DNA from 3 places in the Pseudomonas sp. FG43 genome. Region 3 is predicted to be linked to each of the others. Evidence: predicted binding sites of a transcription regulator. Region 3 holds the regulator's gene; each other region holds the start of a gene.
The links. Region 3 encodes sigma-54, which starts transcription at its own class of promoters, with help from an activator protein. Its sites were predicted from a motif close to ANTGGCATNNANNTTGCTNT; they were not measured.
Positions count from the first base shown of each region.

Region 1: a site for sigma-54 is predicted at 1,419-1,438, ahead of ACODS3_RS11585 (flagellar basal body rod protein FlgF). Genes of this name have one in related genera too.
Region 2: a site for sigma-54 is predicted at 4,851-4,870, ahead of flgB (flagellar basal body rod protein FlgB). Genes of this name have one in related genera too.

Region 1 is NZ_JBMDJL010000008.1:46,135-52,421, forward strand. Features, by position in the region: gene flgE (flagellar hook protein FlgE) at 1-916, shown strand, start outside; gene ACODS3_RS11580 (hypothetical protein) at 1,019-1,210, opposite strand; gene ACODS3_RS11585 (flagellar basal body rod protein FlgF) at 1,491-2,231, shown strand; gene flgG (flagellar basal-body rod protein FlgG) at 2,278-3,066, shown strand; gene flgH (flagellar basal body L-ring protein FlgH) at 3,139-3,852, shown strand; gene ACODS3_RS11600 (flagellar basal body P-ring protein FlgI) at 3,866-4,975, shown strand; gene flgJ (flagellar assembly peptidoglycan hydrolase FlgJ) at 4,986-6,206, shown strand; gene flgK (flagellar hook-associated protein FlgK) at 6,217-6,287, shown strand, end outside.
Region 2 is NZ_JBMDJL010000008.1:39,223-45,509, forward strand. Features, by position in the region: partial or broken gene ACODS3_RS11540 (ABC transporter ATP-binding protein) at 1-559, shown strand, start outside; gene ACODS3_RS11545 (ABC transporter permease) at 722-1,936, shown strand; gene ACODS3_RS11550 (TolC family protein) at 1,929-3,404, shown strand; gene ACODS3_RS11555 (efflux RND transporter periplasmic adaptor subunit) at 3,397-4,680, shown strand; gene flgB (flagellar basal body rod protein FlgB) at 4,915-5,322, shown strand; gene flgC (flagellar basal body rod protein FlgC) at 5,326-5,766, shown strand; gene ACODS3_RS11570 (flagellar hook assembly protein FlgD) at 5,782-6,287, shown strand, end outside.
Region 3 is NZ_JBMDJL010000001.1:188,109-194,395, reverse strand. Features, by position in the region: gene rapZ (RNase adapter RapZ) at 1-476, opposite strand, end outside; gene ptsN (PTS IIA-like nitrogen regulatory protein PtsN) at 479-943, opposite strand; gene hpf (ribosome hibernation-promoting factor, HPF/YfiA family) at 955-1,263, opposite strand; gene ACODS3_RS00885 (RNA polymerase factor sigma-54) at 1,340-2,833, opposite strand; gene lptB (LPS export ABC transporter ATP-binding protein) at 3,018-3,743, opposite strand; gene lptA (lipopolysaccharide transport periplasmic protein LptA) at 3,744-4,289, opposite strand; gene lptC (LPS export ABC transporter periplasmic protein LptC) at 4,276-4,848, opposite strand; gene ACODS3_RS00865 (hypothetical protein) at 4,861-5,013, opposite strand; gene ACODS3_RS00860 (KpsF/GutQ family sugar-phosphate isomerase) at 5,013-5,987, opposite strand.

The DNA of each region.
Region 1 (6,287 bases), on a different contig from region 3:
CAACCTGAGGGTTGACAGTTCAAATCAGGCGGCGAGTCCGACCAGCATTATCACCAACGTCGCCAACCTTAATTCGACCTCTACAGTTCCGACTATCACGCCTTTCGATGCGACGAATACCAATAGCTATAACTTTACCTATAGCACCAAGGTCTTCGATTCTCAGGGTAACGAGCACTCTCTGGAAACTTACCTGGCTAAAACAGGTACCAACACCTGGGCCATGTATTCGCTGATCGATGGTCGCAGTATCAGCAACCCGGCCAGTACCACAGCTGACCGTAACGACCTGACTTTCGACACGTCCGGCAACATGGTCATCAATACGGCGGCAACCCCGTCTGTTCCGTCGGCCAGTACCAACGTTGCAGTCAATGCCGATGGTACTTTCCAGGTCAACAATTGGGTCCCTGCCATGCAAACCGGTACGGGTACCTCGGCGACCTGGGTTGCCAACGGTGCTGTTGGCGTCACTTCGGGTATCAGGCTGGACATGACTCAGGCTACCCAGACGGCTTCTGTTTCGGGTCCTATCACTCAGACCCAGAATGGTTATGCAGCCGGACAGATCAAGGATATGAGCGTGGATGCCAGTGGCAACCTGTTTGCGTCCTACACAAATGGTCAGTCGAAGGTGATTGGTCAGGTTTCTCTGACGACATTCGCCAACGTGCAGGGGCTCTCTCCGGCGGGTGGTACTAACTGGCGTGAAACCTTCGCCTCTGGTTTGCCTGTGACCGGTGTTCCGCAGTCAGGCACTCTGGGTTACATCACGGGCCAGGCGCTGGAAGACTCCAACGTCGATCTGACACTGGAGCTGGTCAACCTGATCAAGGCGCAAAGCAACTATCAGGCGAATGCGAAAACCATTTCGACTGAAAGCACCATCATGCAGACCACTATTCAGATGACCTGATAATCAGGTTTGATGAAGTGTTGAAGAAAGCCCCTTGCGAGGGGCTTTCTTGTTTGTGGCGGTTGTGAAATCCGATGCAGGGAGCGCTTTTCGGGGTGCTGTTCAGACCGAGCAGTCGGACTTGATAAACGAGCCGTTCAGTCGTTTCCATCCCGGTCCCGGGCTGGTCTGGGCGCAGACGATCCTGCTGTCGCCCTGCCATCTGTAATAAGGCGCAGGAGCGGCCTGGGCGAGGAGGGGGCTGGTCATCAGCAGGGCTGCAATGCTGGCGAGAAGACGCGCTCGAAAGTGCATGACGATTCCCGTTATGTGGGTTCCCGGCAAGATTATCACCCTCGTCAGGCGTATCGGTCAGGGTGAGCGAAGTTTTTTTGGCGGTGTGTCAGGCCGGTTTGCTGGGTGGCGGCAATCTACCGCCGCTCTTGTGTGGCGCGGTGCCGAAGGTTGTCCGGCATGCTCCGGTTTTTACAAGAGAATCAGGCGTTTGTATCCATTCTGAAAAGTTGGTTCAAAAATTGCTTTCTCCCATGCAGAACAGCTACAGGCGGCAAGCGTCTGTCGGAGGAGGAAGACTGTGGACAAGTTGCTTTATGTCGCAATGAGCGGGGCGTCTGAAAACGCTCAGTCGCAAAAGGTTCATGCCAACAACCTGGCTAACGTATCGACCAATGGCTTCATGCGCGACCTGCAACAGGCCCGTTCGATGCCGGTATTTGGCGAGGTCATGCCTTCGCGTGCCTATGCGATGGGCGAACGTCCGGGTACTGACTTTTCCGGTGGCGCGCTGGTCCAGACCGGTCGTGAGCTGGATGTCGCCGTCAAGGGTGATGGCTGGATTGCGGTTCAGACTGCCGATGGTGGTGAGGCCTATACCCGCAGTGCCGGCATGAATATCGATGCTCTGGGTGTGCTGCGCAACGGCAGTGGTTTGCCGGTCATGGGCAACGGCGGGCCGATTGCCGTGCCGCCTGAGCAGCAGATCGAAATCGGTGCCGACGGCACGATCAGTATTCGCTCGATGGGTGAAAGCCCGCAGGTCATGGCGGAAGTTGACCGTATCAAGCTGGTCAACCCTGACCTGAGCACCATGGAAAAAGGCCCTGACGGTTTGATCCACACCAAGAGTGGCCAGGCTGCGCCGGTCGACGCCAATGTGCGTGTCGAGTCCGGCTTTCTGCAGGCGAGCAACGTCAATGCCGTGGAGGAAATGACCTCGGTACTGGCCTTGGCCCGGCAGTTTGAATTGCACGTCAAAATGATGAAAACAGCTGAAGAAGATGATCAGGCGATGGCTCGCGTCTTGCAACTTGGCTAACCATTGACAGCTTGCGTCGACAATCCGGCGCTTGAGGAGAAAACGAATGCTTCCTGCACTATATGTTGCGAAAACCGGCCTCGCTGCTCAGGACACCAACCTGACCACAATCTCCAACAACCTGGCGAACGTTTCGACCACAGGTTTCAAGAGTGATCGTGCCGAATTCCAGGATTTGCTCTATCAGATCAAGCGTCAGCCAGGTGCTCAGTCGACCCAGGACAGCGAACTGCCGTCCGGTCTGCAACTGGGTACCGGTGTGCGCATTGTCGGCACGCAAAAGAACTTCACCGCAGGCAGCCTGCAAACCACGGAAAACCCTCTGGACCTGGCAATCAATGGTCGCGGTTTCTTCCAGATCTCGCAGCCTGACGGCACCATCGCCTACAGCCGCGACGGTACTTTCCACCTGGATGCCAACGGCCAGATCGTGACTGCCAATGGCTATGCCCTGGAGCCTGCGATTGTCGTTCCACAAAACGCCCAGACCTTCACGGTCGGTCAGGACGGTACTGTTTCGATCACTGTGGCGGGTGCTACTGCAACGCCGCAGGTCATCGGCAATATTCAGACTGCCGAGTTCATCAACCCGGCCGGTCTGCAGGCCATTGGCGGCAACCTGTACCTGGAAACCGGTTCCAGCGGCGCGCCTCAAGTGGGTACTCCTGGCTTGAACGGTCTGGGTACGACCCTGCAGAACACTCTGGAAAACTCCAACGTGAGCACGGTTGAAGAGCTGGTCAACATGATCACCACTCAGCGCGCCTACGAGATGAACTCCAAAGTGATCTCCACTGCCGACCAGATGTTGCAGAACCTGACTCAGAATCTGTAAGACCCTGATGTATCTGCTCAAATCGACAGGGCGCCCGATCGGCGCCTGCTACACCGCGAGGTTTCAAGTGTCATGAAACGCCTTAGTGTTCTGCGTTTTTCAGTATTGATCGCCCCTTTGTGCGGGATCGCTTTGCTGTCAGGCTGTGTGGCGCCTTCTGCCAAGCCTAATGACCCTTATTACGCGCCGGTGTTGCCGCGCACGCCCATGTCTGCCGCTGCCAACAATGGCGCGATCTATCAGGCCGGTTTCGAGCAGAACCTGTACGGCGACCGCAAGGCCTTCCGGGTGGGTGACATCATCACCATCACGCTTTCCGAGCGTATGGCTTCCAGCAAGGCTGCCAGTTCTGCCATTACCAAGGACAGCACTGCCAACCTGGGTCTGACTTCGTTGTTCGGTTCCGGGTTGACGACCAATAACCCGATCGGCAGTAACGACCTGAGTCTCAATGCCGGCTACACGGGCGCACGTTCTACCGCAGGTCAGGGGCAGGCCGCCCAGAGCAACAGCCTGACCGGTTCGGTGACGGTGACGGTAGCTGATGTGATGCCTAACGGAATTCTGGCAGTGCGTGGCGAAAAATGGCTGACCCTCAATACCGGTGACGAGCTGGTCCGTATTGCCGGTTTGATTCGTGCCGACGACATTGCCACCGATAACACTGTGTCATCCACGCGAGTGGCTGATGCGCGTATTACGTATTCAGGTACTGGTGCATTTGCCGACTCCAACCAGCCAGGCTGGTTCGACCGGTTCTTCCTCAGCCCGTTGTTCCCTTTCTGATAGCGGGATAGACATGATCAAGTTCAAGCAACTGATTGCGGCAACCCTGCTGCTGTCCACCGCCTTCGGTGTTCAGGCCGAACGCCTGAAGGACATCGCCAGTATCTCGGGCGTCCGGGCCAACCAATTGATCGGTTATGGTCTGGTCGTGGGCCTCAATGGTACGGGTGACCAGACCACTCAGACGCCGTTTACTCTGCAAACCTTCAACAACATGTTGTCGCAGTTCGGTATCAAGGTGCCGAGCGGTTCCGGCACCGTGCAGTTGAAAAACGTTGCTGCAGTAGCGGTCTATGCGGACCTGCCGCCATTCGCCAAGCCAGGTCAGGTGGTGGATATCAGTGTGTCGTCCATCGGTAACTCCAAAAGCCTGCGCGGCGGCAGCCTGTTGATGACTCCGCTCAAAGGTGTCGATGGCAACGTCTACGCCATTGCCCAGGGCAACCTGGTGGTCGGTGGTTTCGATGCTGAAGGTCGCGACGGCTCGAAGATTACTGTCAACGTTCCTTCGTCTGGTCGTATTCCGGGTGGTGCATCGGTTGAGCGTGCAGTGCCGAGCGGTTTCAATCAGGGCAACAGCCTGACGCTGAACCTCAATCGCTCCGACTTCACCACTGCCAAGCGCATTGTGGACAAGATCAACGACATGCTTGGCCCAGGCGTCGCCCAGGCTCTGGACGGTGGTTCGGTTCGTGTGACCGCGCCTCTGGATCCGGGGCAGCGTGTGGATTACCTGTCGATTCTGGAAAACCTGGAAATCGATCCGGGCCAGACCGCCGCCAAGGTCATCATCAACTCGCGTACCGGCACTATCGTGATCGGTCAGAACGTCAAGGTATCGCCAGCCGCCGTGACTCACGGCAGCCTGACCGTGACCATCACTGAAGATCCGATCGTCAGTCAGCCCGGCGCGCTTTCCAACGGGCAGACGGCTGTCGTGCCGCGTTCGAGGCTCAACGCCCAGCAGGAAATGCACCCGATGTTCAAGTTCGGCCCGGGCACCACGCTGGATGAGATCGTCCGTGCGGTGAACCAGGTGGGCGCTGCTCCTGGCGACTTGATGGCCATTCTTGAAGCATTGAAGCAGGCTGGCGCGTTGCAAGCCGACCTGATCGTGATCTGAGGAATCGAGCATGGATATGCCCAAGAGCGGAATTTCCACGACGGTCGATTCGGGTGCCTATACCGACGTCAATCGTCTGGCCGCTTTGAAGAATGGCGACAAGGACAGCCCGGAAAACCTGAAGAAGGTTGCCCGGGAGTTCGAGTCGCTGTTCGTCAGCCAGATGCTCAAGGCCATGCGTTCGGCCAACGAAGTCCTGGCCAAGGACAATCCGCTGAATACTGCGGCAACACGGCAGTATCAGGACATGTATGACCAGCAGTTGGCAGTGACCTTGTCGACCCGCGCCAATGGTATTGGCTTGCAGGATGTGCTGATGCGTCAGTTGTCCAAGGACAAGGGTGTCAATCACGCGGCTGCGACGGCTGAAAACCCGGCTGCCGCTGCGGATGCCGCCAAGACGGGATTGGCCACCAGTGTCTATCAGCGTCCGTTGTGGGCGACGCGCTCGGCGGCAGCAGACAAGGCGGGCGCTACAGGTTCTGTCGAAGGTCGCAATGATATGGCGCTGCTCAATTCGCGTCGTCTGGCATTGCCCAGCAAGCTTACTGACCGATTGTTGCTGGGGATTGTGCCTTCGACGGCAACGGCCAACACCAATAGCCCATTGTCTGCGCAGCGCGCGACGGTTACTGGCAGCAATGGTGACTGGACGCTGGACCCCAATCTTGCCGAGCCACAATATGTTCGTACCATGGCCCAGCCGCCATTGGCTCCTGCCAAGCGCGCCTTCAGCAACTCCGACCAGTTTGTGGCGACCATGTTGCCTCTGGCCAAGGAGGCGGCAGCGCGTATCGGGGTCGATCCCGTCATGCTGGTGGCGCAGGCTGCGCTGGAAACCGGCTGGGGTAAATCCATCATGCGTCAACAGGATGGCAGTAGCAGCCACAACCTGTTTGGCATCAAGGCAACCGGCAGTTGGCAGGGCGCGCAGGCTCGTGCGATTACCAGCGAGTTCCGTGACGGCAAGATGGTCAAGGAAACGGCGGACTTCCGTTCCTACGATTCCTACGCTGACAGCTTCCATGACCTGGTCAGTCTGCTGCAGAACAACAATCGTTATAAAGAAGTCATCAACTCCGCCGATAACTCTGAACAGTATGTAAAAGAATTGCAGAAGGCCGGTTACGCCACGGACCCGGCCTACGCAAGCAAGATTTCGCAGATTGCGAAACAGATGAAGAGTTACCAGAACTACGCCGCCGCAACGGGCTCTTCCACGACTTTATAAGGTTTGAATCATGTCGCTGATTTCAATTGGGCTCTCGGGTATTACCGCCAGCAGTGCCGCGATCAATACCATCGGTAACAA
Region 2 (6,287 bases), on a different contig from region 3:
TGCAGAAGCGCCACGCCGCTACCTTGCGCAAACCTGATTCAACTGGAGCGTATTTGCCACTCCTATCAGGCAGGAGCCGTGACACATGCGGTCCTGCGCGATGTCTCTCTTTCCATCGAGCGCGGCCAGAGCTGCGCCATCGTCGGAAGCTCTGGCTCAGGCAAGAGCACGCTGCTTAATATCCTCGGTCTCCTTGATCGTCCAACCTCTGGCGGTCTGTTTCTTGATGGCCTGGATATGGGGAGCGCCTCGGCAGAGCAGCGAGCCAGGGTGCGCAATCAGCTTATCGGGTTTGTCTTTCAAAGCTTCAACCTGCTGCCGCGCCTCAATGCCCTTGATAACGTAGCCTTGCCGTTGCTGTATCGCGGTTATTCCCGTCATGCCGCGCGAGTGGCGGCGCAGCGTGAAATAGAGCGCGTTGGCCTGGCCGACAGGGCTCACCATCGGCCTGCCGAACTGTCGGGCGGGCAGCGTCAGAGGGTTGCGATTGCTCGCGCTCTGGTCGGGCAGCCTGCTTTGATTCTTGCCGACGAGCCTACCGGAAACCTCGACAGCACGACCGCCGCCGAGATTCTTGCCTTGCTGCTTTCCCTGAATCGGGAGCAGGGCGTCACGCTGATCGTGGTGACTCACGATAACGCCATGGCCCGGCACATGCAGCGATGCCTGAATGTAAAAGACGGTTGCCTTGAAGAGCATGTGTCGTCTGTCGGGATTGCACATGCCTGAGAATAAGTCTGTACGTTACGGCCCGTCGCTTGGGCAGATCTTCATGGAGCCCTTGAACAGTTTGCGTCTTTTGGGGCGCAGGTCGTTGCTTGCCTTGTTGGGGATCGCTGTGGGGTGCGCTTCCGTAGTTGCCTTGCTGAATATCGGTCAGAACGCGGCCAACGAGGCAATCAGTGCATTCAAGGGGCTCGGCAGCGATATGCTGGTCGTCAGCTTTGCGGCAATGCCTGGGGTCAAGGTGCGTCCGGCGCCCTCTACGCTGGATAGCCAGGCCGTCATGGATGCAGTCCCCGGAATCCTTGATATCGCGCCCCTCATCGTGCTTTCGACCAGGGTTCGTTTTGATGGCCGTGCGCACAATGCAAGTGTTGTCGGCACATCCAGTGATTTGAAGGCGGTCCTGGGGCTTCGGGTAACTCAAGGCCGGTTTCTTTCTCGTCATGACGCTAGAAGTACTTATGCCGTGCTGGGCGCGCAAGTGGCCAGGGATCTGGGCATCCTGAATATTCAGGATGTGGCAGGCAGGCATATACAGGTCGACAGTTATCTCTTCGAAGTGGTCGGGATACTGGCCGATCACGGGCAGAATCCACTTATTCCCGTCGCTGTCGATCAGGCTATTGTCGTGCCGATAGAGGGCATGCGGCGGATCAGTTCAAAACCTGAAATCAGTAATATCGTCGCCAGGGGGAGAGGGAGTGAAACCCTTGAGCAGGATGGCAAAGCCCTGACGGACTTTCTGCAGCCATTGGCGCCGGGACGAGATGTTCAGGTGCAGATTCCCCAGCAATTGATTGACGGCATGGCCCAACAGTCCCGCACCTTTTCCTATCTGCTGGCAGGCCTTGGCGGTATTTCCCTGCTTGTCGGCGGGGTCGGGGTCATGAACGTGATGGTGATGAATGTCTCCGAGCGCCGCCGGGAAATCGGTGTTCGCATGGCGCTGGGGGCAAGGCCACTGGATATCGGGCGGCTGTTCTTGCTGGAGGCTGCTGTGCTGTCCATCGCTGGAGCGTCGGTGGGTGCATGCATCGGTTTGCTGGCGGCATGGCTGTTTTCGGTGGTGTCGGGCTGGGGCTTTACGCTTTCTATTCCTTCTCTTCCCCTTGGCATTACCAGCTCGCTGCTGGTGGGGCTTTTCTTTGGCTTGAACCCGGCCCTCATGGCAGCCCGGCTTGAGCCGGTACAGGCGTTGCGCGATGACTGATCTTTATCGTTTCGCGGCAGTGATCTGCCTGGTTTTTTACAGTGTCCAGCCTTCGCTTGCTGCGCCTTTGGCTCCTGATGCCCCGAGCATGCCGGCCAGGACTGTTTCGCTGAATGAGCAGACGATCGACCTTACTCTGGCTGATGCCGTATTTTTGGGATTGCGCGCAAACCGTTCCATCCGCAGTGCTTATCTGGAGCGTATTGCGCAGAAATTCGACTTGCGGGTTGCCAAGGACCGTTTTACACCCAAGCTCGTTCTGAGCAGTCGTTATCTGGCCAACCGCAGTCAGAGTGATAGCTATCGCCAGACCCAGGTTATCCCGCAAACCACAATGCTGGGTGAGTACGGTACCCAGCTCAGTCTGGCCTGGACTAACCAGTTGACGCTTGCCGACAGTACCGGCCGCAGTCGTAATGATGGTGCAACCCTGACCATCATTCAGCCTTTGTTGCGCGGTGCCGGGAAAGATATTGCCACCGCTCCCGTGCGTCTGGCTGTGCTTGCAGAAAAGGTCAACCGTCTGGCTCTGAAGTCGACGGTTTCGGACACCATTACCCAGATCATCACGGGTTATCGTGAGTTGCTGCGCGCTCAGGAGCAGGTGCGTATCGCGCGCGATGCTCTGGAGCGATCACGCCAGTTGCTTGACGCGAACAGGGCCATGATTTCTGCGGGGCAGATGGCCGAGTTCGATATCGTTCAGACTGAAGCCGATGTCGCCACTCAGGAGCTGGCCATCGAAGAGGCTTCCAATCAGTTGGATGCCAGTCGTCTTGAGTTGCTGCGTCTTCTGGCTCTGGACCTCGGGACGCGAGTGCGAGCGGCGGAGGTGCTTGAGGCTCGCCGCATAGAGGTGGGGCTGACGCAGGCGCTTGCAACGGCCCAAGAGCGACAGCCTGCCTATCTCACGCGGTTGATCGCCACCAAGCAGGCGGAAATCAACCTCGCTGTCGCCCGCAATGATCGGCTGTGGGATGTGTCATTGATCGGCGGTGCTTCTCAGATCCGTGATCGCATTCAGAATGACTTTGGTCCGGGCACTACACGCACCTGGGAAGGCTATGCCGGTATTCAGGTCGACATTCCGATTGGTGATTTAAGTCGGCGGCAAGCCGAGGTTCGGGCAAGGGTCGATGTGGAAAATCAGGATCTGCTTCTGGCTGAGGCCAATCAGTCCCTGGCGCGTGATGTCGGTGACGGGGTGCGCGATCTGGGGACGCGCTGGCGGCAGTATGAGATTTCCCAGCGCGCCCGTGAATTGTCGTTGCGCAAGCTGAATATCGAACGGGAAAAGTTGCAGGCCGGTCGTTCCAGTAACTTCCAGGTCTTGAGTTTCGAGGCGGATCTGCGTAACGCGGAGAATGCTCGCCTTAATGCATTGATTGCCTATCTTAATGCTCAGACTGACCTGGATCAGAGGCTGGGTACGACCCTGGAGAGCTGGGAGATTGATCTCAATGACTAAGTATCTGGCGCGATTACGCATATCTCGCGTCAGTGGCCGGGCTATTGTCGCGGGTGTTGTTGCGGCCGGGCTTTTTGCGGGCATTGTCTATGGCTATCAATCGCGGCTTGAGCCGATATCTCCGGGTGTCAGCTGGGTTCCTGTGCAGCCGCAGTTGCTGGAAAACCAGTTGGGGCTGGTTGGGCGAATCGAAGCTGCCAGCCGCTCGACTCTGGCGGCTCCCTTTGAGGGTGTTGTGCAGGAGGTTACTGTTGTCGAAGGGCAGCAGGTCGAGCGTGGCAAGCATTTGCTGACGCTGGATACGGCACAACTGGATATTCAGTTGCGTGAGGCGCTTGCCGCTCAATTGAAGCTTCAGCGGTCAGTAAAGGACATGCAGAACTGGGCGCAGGGCGAGGAAATGGCACGGGCGCGGCGTACCGTGACCACTGCGCAATATGGTTTGAGTGATACCGAGCGAAAACTGGCTGACACTCGCCGCTTGTTTGAGCGCGGTATTGTGGCTCGCATGGATGTGGAGGCGCTTGAGCAACAAGCCAGAATGCAGCAGCTTGATATGGTTGCCTCTCAGGCGGAGTTACGCACCGTGATGGAGAAGGGGAAAGGGGAAAACCGGCAGATAGCTGAAATGGAACTGGCCAATGCCCAGTCACGCTATCAGGCTTTGCAGGCGCTGCATGCCCGGCGCACAATCGAGGCTCCGTTTGCCGGCATTGTATTGCGTCCCCAGAGGCCTGAAGGGGGCGCCTCTCCTTTGGTCCAGCAAGGAATGCGCATGGCTCAGGGTGTACCGCTTTTTGAGTTGGCCAGCCTGGAACAGATCAGGGCGGTTGCTCGTGTCGAAGAGGCGGATCTGCATCAGTTGGCTGAGGGTATGCCTGTGCAGGTCACGGGTGATGGTTTCGATGGTATTACCCTCGATGGGGCCATTTCTTCCATTGCTGCCCAGGGTGTGGCCTCCGATATGTTCGGTGGCGGTACGACTTATGAAGTTGTCATAAACATCGCTTCCTTGACCGCTGCTCAGCAATCGAAAGTGCGCCTTGGCATGAGTGCGCGGCTGGCTATCGTGACTTACCGCGCTGAAAACGGTTTCGTACTTGCTCCTGAAGCCTTGCGCCAGGATGCTGAAGGCAGGACCTTTGTTGTCTATCGACAGGAAATGGCCGATGCGCCGCAGCAGGTCATTGTCACTGTCGGCCGTGCGATGCCTCAGGGTGTCGAAGTTTCGGGCTTGAAACCCGGTTATGTCGAGTTGCCTGCCACTGCACAGTGACGGGCTCGGGGATTTCTGCTGTCAGCGGCCGGCCATGCCTGCCGCTGACATGGCAAAAAAACGACACATCCCTTGCCGCTTTACCCTCTCATAGCGGAAATGCCTTGCCGCTTTTCTGGCATTGCCGCTCTGGCCGTCGCTACAACCCCCGTAAACACTGGTTTTGTGGATTTGGCACGCTGATTGCTTTCTCAGTGATACGAGAATCAGGTCAACCGGCAAAGGTTTCCCGAAATGAGCATCAGCTTCGATAAAGCATTAGGCATACACGAAAAGGCCCTTAACTTCCGGGCTCAGCGTGCAGAGGTGTTGGCCAACAACATTTCCAACGCCGATACCCCGAACTTCAAGGCCCGTGATCTGGATTTCTCCTCGGTGCTGGCCGCCGAAAGCGAGAAGGCTCAGAACGGTCGTTTTGCGCTGAACATGACCAATAGCCGTCATATCGAAGCCGAGGGCATGAGCAGTGGCGACGGTACGTTGATGTACCGCACTCCGTCTCAGCCTTCGCTGGACCAGAACACCGTTGATTCGCAGGTCGAGCAGGCCAGCTACACCGATAACGCCATGGGTTTCCAGGCCAGTTTCACCCTGCTTAACAGCAAGTTCAAAGGGCTGGTTTCAGCCCTGCGCGGAGAATAATTCATGTCACTAGCCAATGTGTTCAACATTGCCGGCAGCGCCATGAGTGCCCAGACCACACGTCTGAACACCACGGCCAGTAACATCGCCAACGCCGAGACTGTTTCATCGAGCATGGATCAGACTTACCGTGCCCGTCACCCGGTATTTGCGACCGTGTTGCAGGGTCAGCAGTCCAACGGTGGCTCGCTGTTTCAGGATCAGGGCGATGCCGGTCAGGGCGTTCAGGTCAGCGGCATCATTGAAGACAGTTCCAACCTTGAGGCGCGCTTCGAGCCTAATCACCCTTCTGCCGACAAGAACGGGTATGTCTATTACCCCAACGTCAATGTCGTGGAAGAAATGGCCGACATGATTTCCGCCAGCCGTTCGTTCCAGACGAACGCCGAAATCATGAACACCGCAAAATCCATGATGCAGAAGGTTCTGACCCTCGGTCAGTGATAAAGGGCGAAAGTTATGGCCGTTGAAAACGATGTCTCGACGAATTTTATAAGTTCGCTGCAGAACCCCAAAGCCAGTGCGAGCAGTTCGGGCGAAGCGCTGGGCAAGGATGCGTTCCTGCAGTTGCTCGTCACGCAGATGAAGAACCAGAACCCGCTGGATCCGCAGGACAACACGCAATTCGTTGCGCAGTTGGCGCAGTTCAGTAGTCTGGAAAGCATGCAGAACCTGACGTCGACCGTTGACTCGATTGCGACCAGCTACAAGTCCTCGCAGGCATTGCAGGCTTCTTCGCTGGTGGGTCGTTCGGTGATTGTCGAAACCGGTACCGCTCAGGTGGATACCAGTAAAGGTTTGACTGGTTCTGTTGTAGTGCCTGCTTCAACGTCAGCGACGACGGTCAAGGTCTACGACGCCAGCAATAATCTGGTCGATACCATCGATTTGGGTTCCAGAAGTGCAGGCAATGCAAGTTTCACCTGGGATGGCCTCAATAGTGAGGGCACCGCCATGCCGTCCGG
Region 3 (6,287 bases):
TTCAGCAGGCGAAGCTTGATGGTATCGCGCAGTTGATAGAGGTTCAGGTGTGTGGTGTTGATCTTGAGGTCGGCCAGATCGATGATCGGCCCCAGCAACGTCGTTTCGTCGTGTATGGCCTCGGCCAATGAGCGATTGGCTGTGCTCAGGGGGTGACGACGGCGTGTTTCGGAGAACCGCTTGAGCAAGGTCGCTTCGTCGGCATCCAGATAAAGAATGTCGCACTGGATATTGCGTGCACGAACCTCGGCGAGCATTTGCGGGAAGCGCGTCAAGTGGCTCGGGAGGTTGCGTGCATCAATGGACACCGCCAGCAGCGGTTCGGCCAGTTCGGTGTTTATCAGGGCGCGTTCGGCCAGTTCAGGCAGCAGGCCGGCAGGGAGGTTGTCAACGCAATAGAAACCGTTGTCCTCCAGTACATCCAGAGCTGTGCTCTTGCCGGAGCCTGAGCGACCACTGACGACGATCATGCGCATGATCAGTTACCGTTCTGTACGTCCAGCACCACTTTATAAAGCGTTTCACCGCTTTCGGCACTGCGTAGGCGGTCACGTACTTCTGTGCGGTCAAGCATACTGGCTATCTGGCGCAGCAGCTCCAGGTGTTCATCGGTAGCAGCTTCCGGGACGAGCAGGACGAATAGCAGGTCTACCGGGGCGCCATCGATGGCGTCGAAATCGATGGGGGATTCCAGGCGCATAACAGCGCTGACAGGCGTTTCACAGCCTGCAAGGCGGCAATGGGGGATGGCAATGCCGTTGCCGAAACCGGTAGATCCCAGTTTTTCGCGGGCAACAAGGCTTTCAAACACACTTTGCTGATCCATGCTCGGTACTTCACGACCGATCAGGTTGGCAATTTGTTCGAGTACACGTTTTTTACTGCCGCCCGACACGTTCACGCATGAACGGCCGGGGGTCAGGATATTTTCAAGTCGGATCATTGGGATGAGTGTCAGCGAGCTGTCGCACCTTTAAGGATGTTCTGCTGCTTCTCCTTATGCTTGAGCAATTGTCTGTCGAGCTTATCAGTGAGAAGGTCGATTGCCGCGTACATGTCGTCATGTTCGGCGTTGGCTACGACCTCTCCACCATGGATGTGCAGAGTGGCTTCGATTTTCTGTTTCAGCTTCTCGACAGCCAGCGTGACCTGCACATTAGTAATCTTGTCAAAATGCCCTTCGAGCTTCTTGAGCTTGAGCTCAACGTATTCACGAAGGGGCTTGGTCACTTCCAGTTGGTGTCCACTGATATTGACTTGCATACAGCTTTCTCCTTTGCCAGTGCATAAAGAGGCAGGTGTTGAGTCCTGCCGCTGGAACGCTGTGGCTCTGCCTGCATCACATCAGTCGCTTGCGTTCACTCGAAGGTGCAATCCCCAGTGATTCGCGGTACTTGGCAACTGTGCGACGGGCTACTTGAATGCCTTGTGCCTCCAGTAAACCAGCGATCTTGCTATCACTCAACGGCTTTTTCTGATTTTCGGCAGCAACCAGTTTTTTAATGATTGCGCGGATAGCTGTCGAAGAGCATTCGCCGCCTTCGGAGGTGCTTACGTGGCTGGAAAAGAAGTATTTCAGCTCGTAAATGCCCCGTGGGGTGTGCATGAACTTCTGAGTGGTCACGCGGGAAATCGTCGACTCGTGCATGCCTACCGCTTCGGCGATGTCATGCAGGACGAGCGGTTTCATGGCCTCATCGCCGTATTCGAGAAAACCGCGCTGGTGCTCGACGATCTGGGTGGCAACCTTCATCAGTGTTTCGTTGCGGCTTTGCAGGCTCTTGATGAACCAGCGTGCTTCCTGCAACTGGTTGCGCATGAAGGTGTTGTCGGCGCTGGTGTCGGCACGGCGCACGAATCCGGCGTACTGAGGGTTGACGCGCAGGCGCGGTACCGACTCCTGATTCAGCTCTACCAGCCAGCGCTCGTTGTCCTTGCGTACGATCACGTCGGGCACGACGTATTCGGCTTCTGTGGACTCGATCTGGGAGCCGGGGCGAGGATTAAGGCTCTGGACCAGTTCGATGACCTGGCGCAGTTCGTCTTCCTTGAGCTTCATGCGGCGCATGAGCTGCGTATAGTCGCGGCTGCCCAGCAGATCGATGTAGTCGGTTACCAGGCGCTGGGCTTCTGCCAGCCAGCGGGTTTTTACCGGCAACTGACGCAGTTGCAGCAACAGGCATTCGCTCAGGTTGCGAGCGCCGATACCAGCGGGTTCAAATTGCTGAATGCGGTGCAGAACGGCTTCGATTTCGTCGAGTTCGATATCCAGCTCGGGGTCGAAGGCTTCGACTATCTCTTCGAGGGTTTCGTCGAGATAACCCTGGTTATTGATGCAGTCGATCAGGGTGACGGCAATCAGCCGGTCCTTGTCGGACATCGGCGCGACATTCAATTGCCATAGCAGGTGGCTTTGCAGGCTTTCGCCAGCGGATGTACGGGTGGTGAAGTCCCATTCATCGTCATCGTTGCTGGGCAGGCTGCTGGCGCTGGTCTGATAGACATCTTCCCAGGCGGTGTCGACAGGTAATTCGTTTGGAATGCGTTCGTTCCACTCGCCGTCTTCCAGGTTATCCACAGTCGGTGCGGTTTCCTGGTAGCTGGGTTCCTGAACGTCTGTATTGGGCTTTTGCTCGATGTTGTCAGCCAGAGGGTCGGAGTTGTCGAAGTCGTCGCCTTCTTCCTGACGTTCCAGCATAGGGTTGGATTCCAGTGCTTCCTGAATCTCTTGCTGGAGGTCCAGGGTCGATAACTGGAGCAAGCGGATAGCCTGTTGCAGCTGCGGCGTCATCGTCAGCTGCTGGCCCATTCTCAAGACTAGCGATGGTTTCATGGCAGGGGCTAAACACCTTATTCGCCGGCGCACATGCGCCATCCACTACAGGGCGCCGAAGCGCCAGCTTAAGCAAGTTATATGCCTGAATCTGAAGTGTTTGCCTAGAGCATCATGACAAAAAATGCATTGTCAACAGGATGTCCAGGCAAAGCTCGCATCAAAAGAGCTCACACAGGGTCGACTACAGGCGGAACTCGTGGCCGAGGTAGACTTCTTTCACCAACTGGTTGGCCAGAATGGTTTGCGAGTCGCCTTCGGCAATCAGTTGTCCATCGTTGACGATGTAAGCGGTTTCGCAGATATCCAGGGTTTCGCGGACGTTGTGATCGGTGATCAGCACGCCGATGCCCTTGGCTTTCAGGTGATGAATGATCTGTTTGATATCGCCCACCGAGATGGGGTCAACGCCTGCGAAAGGCTCATCGAGCAGGATGAACTTGGGGGCGGTGGCCAGTGCGCGGGCAATTTCCACGCGGCGACGTTCGCCACCCGAAAGGCTCATGCCCAGGTTGTCGCGGATATGGGTGATGTGGAATTCCTGAAGCAGGCTTTCCAGCTCCTTGCGACGTGCAGCGCCGTCGAGTTCCTTGCGGGTTTCAAGGATGGCCATGATGTTGTCGGCCACGGACAGCTTGCGGAAGATCGAGGCTTCCTGTGGCAGGTAGCCAATACCGGCACGGGCGCGCCCGTGCATCGGCTGGTGGCTGACATCGAGGTCGTCGATCAGGACGCGGCCCTGATCGGCCTGTACCAGGCCGACAATCATGTAGAAGCAGGTCGTCTTGCCTGCACCGTTAGGGCCGAGCAAGCCTACGATCTGACCGCTGTCGATGGACAGGCTGACATCGCGTACGACCTGACGACTCTTGTAGCTTTTAGCCAGGTGCTGGGCTTTAAGCGTCGCCATTTACTGGGCCTTCTGCTGTTCGGTTTTCTTTTTGGGCTGGATGACCATGTCGATCCGCGGGCGTGGCGCAGTCACTTTGGAGCCGCCATTGGCGCGGCCGGCAGTGACGATCTGCTTCACAGTGTCGTAGACGATCTTCTCGCCTTCGGAGGTGTTGCCGTCATTGATGACCTTGGCCTTGTCGATCAGCACGATGCGGTCTTGTGCCGCGTAATACTGGATGGTCACGCCATAAGCCTGCACGATCGGCTTGTCTACCGAGGGTTTCTGCTCGTAATAGGCAAGGTTGCCGACGGAGGTGAATACGTCGACTTCGCCTTGGGCATTACGAGTGATGGTCACGGTGTTGCCGGTGATCTTCATCGAACCCTGAGTGATGATGACGTTACCTTTGTAGGTGGCAACGCCTTTCTTGTCATCGAGCTGCGCGTCGTCAGACTGGATGTGGATAGGCTGATCGCGGTCGGTTGGCAGGGACCAGGCGCTCGGGCTTCCCAGTGCTGCGCCCAGGCCGAGCAAAAAAGGAAGAGTTTTAACGAGACTCATACTGTCCTCTTACGTTGGACAGCAGGTCCATCCTGCCGTCGTTCAAATACGCTTTCATTCCCTTGGCTGTCGTTACACCGCCAGCGGCGTCGATTCTAACGATTTGCTCGGTCTGCGCATATTGCTTCTGTGGGAATACGGTCATACGGCTACTGGTAATGATAGTCGTACGTTGTTTTTCGTCGGTGCGTGCAACACGTACCGAATCGATCAGTTCGACCTCTGTGCCGCCAGGCGAAACTTCGCCGCGTTCACTCTGGACGTGCCACGGGAACAGGGTGCCGCGGTACATATGCAGATCGGGCTTGGTCAGCAGGGTCACATCCGTGGCCTTGACGTGTTCGACCTTGTCTGCGGTCATGTCGTATTGCATCTTGCCGTCGGGCAGGTACTGCACGCTATGGGCATTGATGGCGTAATAGTCGATAGCGGTGTCGTCTTTTGTGGCGACAGGCTGATCCATGAAGCTTTCCGGGCTTATGTTCCAGTAGCCCGCTGCGGCAAGCAGCAGCGCCAGCACCCCGAAAAGCAGAAACGTACGAACTTTCTTGTTGAACATAAAAAATGGCTTCTATAAGGAGGCGGATTGGGCTGCTTCGAGGCTGCCCTGTTCGCGACTGACATGCCGGATCAATGGCAAGTCTGGCAGATCGTCGGCCGGATAGGTGACTTGTTCATGCTCATGGCCCGGATTCGGGGCTTTCGCAAACAGGGTGGCGGCCATTACATGACACCCGCACGCAGGAGATCCTGCAGGTTGAACGCACCTACCGGGTGGTCGTTGGCGTCGACGACGATCAGGGCGCTGATCTTGTGATCCTCCATGATCTTCAGGGCTTCGGCTGCAAGCATGTCTGGGCGGGCCGTCTTGCCGTGAATCGTCATGACTTCATCAATAGTGGTTTCGCGAATATCGATCGGACGATCCAGCGTGCGGCGCAGGTCGCCGTCGGTGAAGATCCCGGCCAGCTTGCCGTCGGCGTCGACGATTGCGGTCATGCCCAGGCCCTTGCGGGTCATTTCAAGCAGTGCATCGCGTAGCGGGGTGCCGCGCTGTACCTTGGGCAGGGTGTCGCCGGTATGCATGACGTTCTCGACTTTCAGCAGCAGGCGTCGACCCAATGCACCTCCAGGGTGCGAGAACGCAAAGTCTTCGGCGGTAAAGCCACGGGCTTCAAGCAGGGCAACTGCCAGAGCATCGCCCATCACGAGAGCGGCGGTTGTCGATGACGTTGGCGCCAGGTTCAGCGGACAGGCTTCGTGTTCCACCTGAACGTTGAGGTTGACGTCGGCGGCCTTGGCCATGACTGAGTTCGGGTTGCCGGTCACGCTGATCATCTGGATGCCCAGGCGCTTGATCAGTGGCAACAGCGTGACGATTTCGTTGGTCGTGCCGGAGTTGGACAGAGCCAGAATGATGTCGTCACGGGTAATCATGCCCATGTCGCCATGGCTGGCTTCGGCTGGATGCACGAAATACGAGGTCGTGCCGGTGCTTGCCAGGGTGGCGGCGATCTTTCTGCCGATGTGCCCGGACTTGCCCATGCCGACCACTACGACACGTCCCTTGCTGGCCAGAATCATTTCGCACGCGCGCACGAAATCGCCATCGAGATGGCCAAGCAAGCCTTGTATGGCTTCCATTTCGAGGCGGATGGTTCGTTGCGCGGATTGAGTCAGGTCGCTGGATCGGCTCATATCTTGAATTAGTCGGCTTGCTGAAAGGCGGCGATTATAGCGGTAATGTACGATTCCCTCACGTCTGATCGTCATGGAGTTGTATTCGGGGCGGCTTGTTCAGCTTTTCAGGTTTATTGCAAGGGCTGTCCTGAGGTTTATTTCAACATGCAAAGGGTGTCTGCAAGGTGCGTCAGGGTATCTAACAAACAGGTTCTCTTCTTGGGTGGCGTGCTGCTGCGGTGATATAGTTCGCGGCTTGTTCGGCTGGCCCGCACTGTCTGTCTCTCGTCAGAGCACGACAGGAGAAGGGAGAGGCTG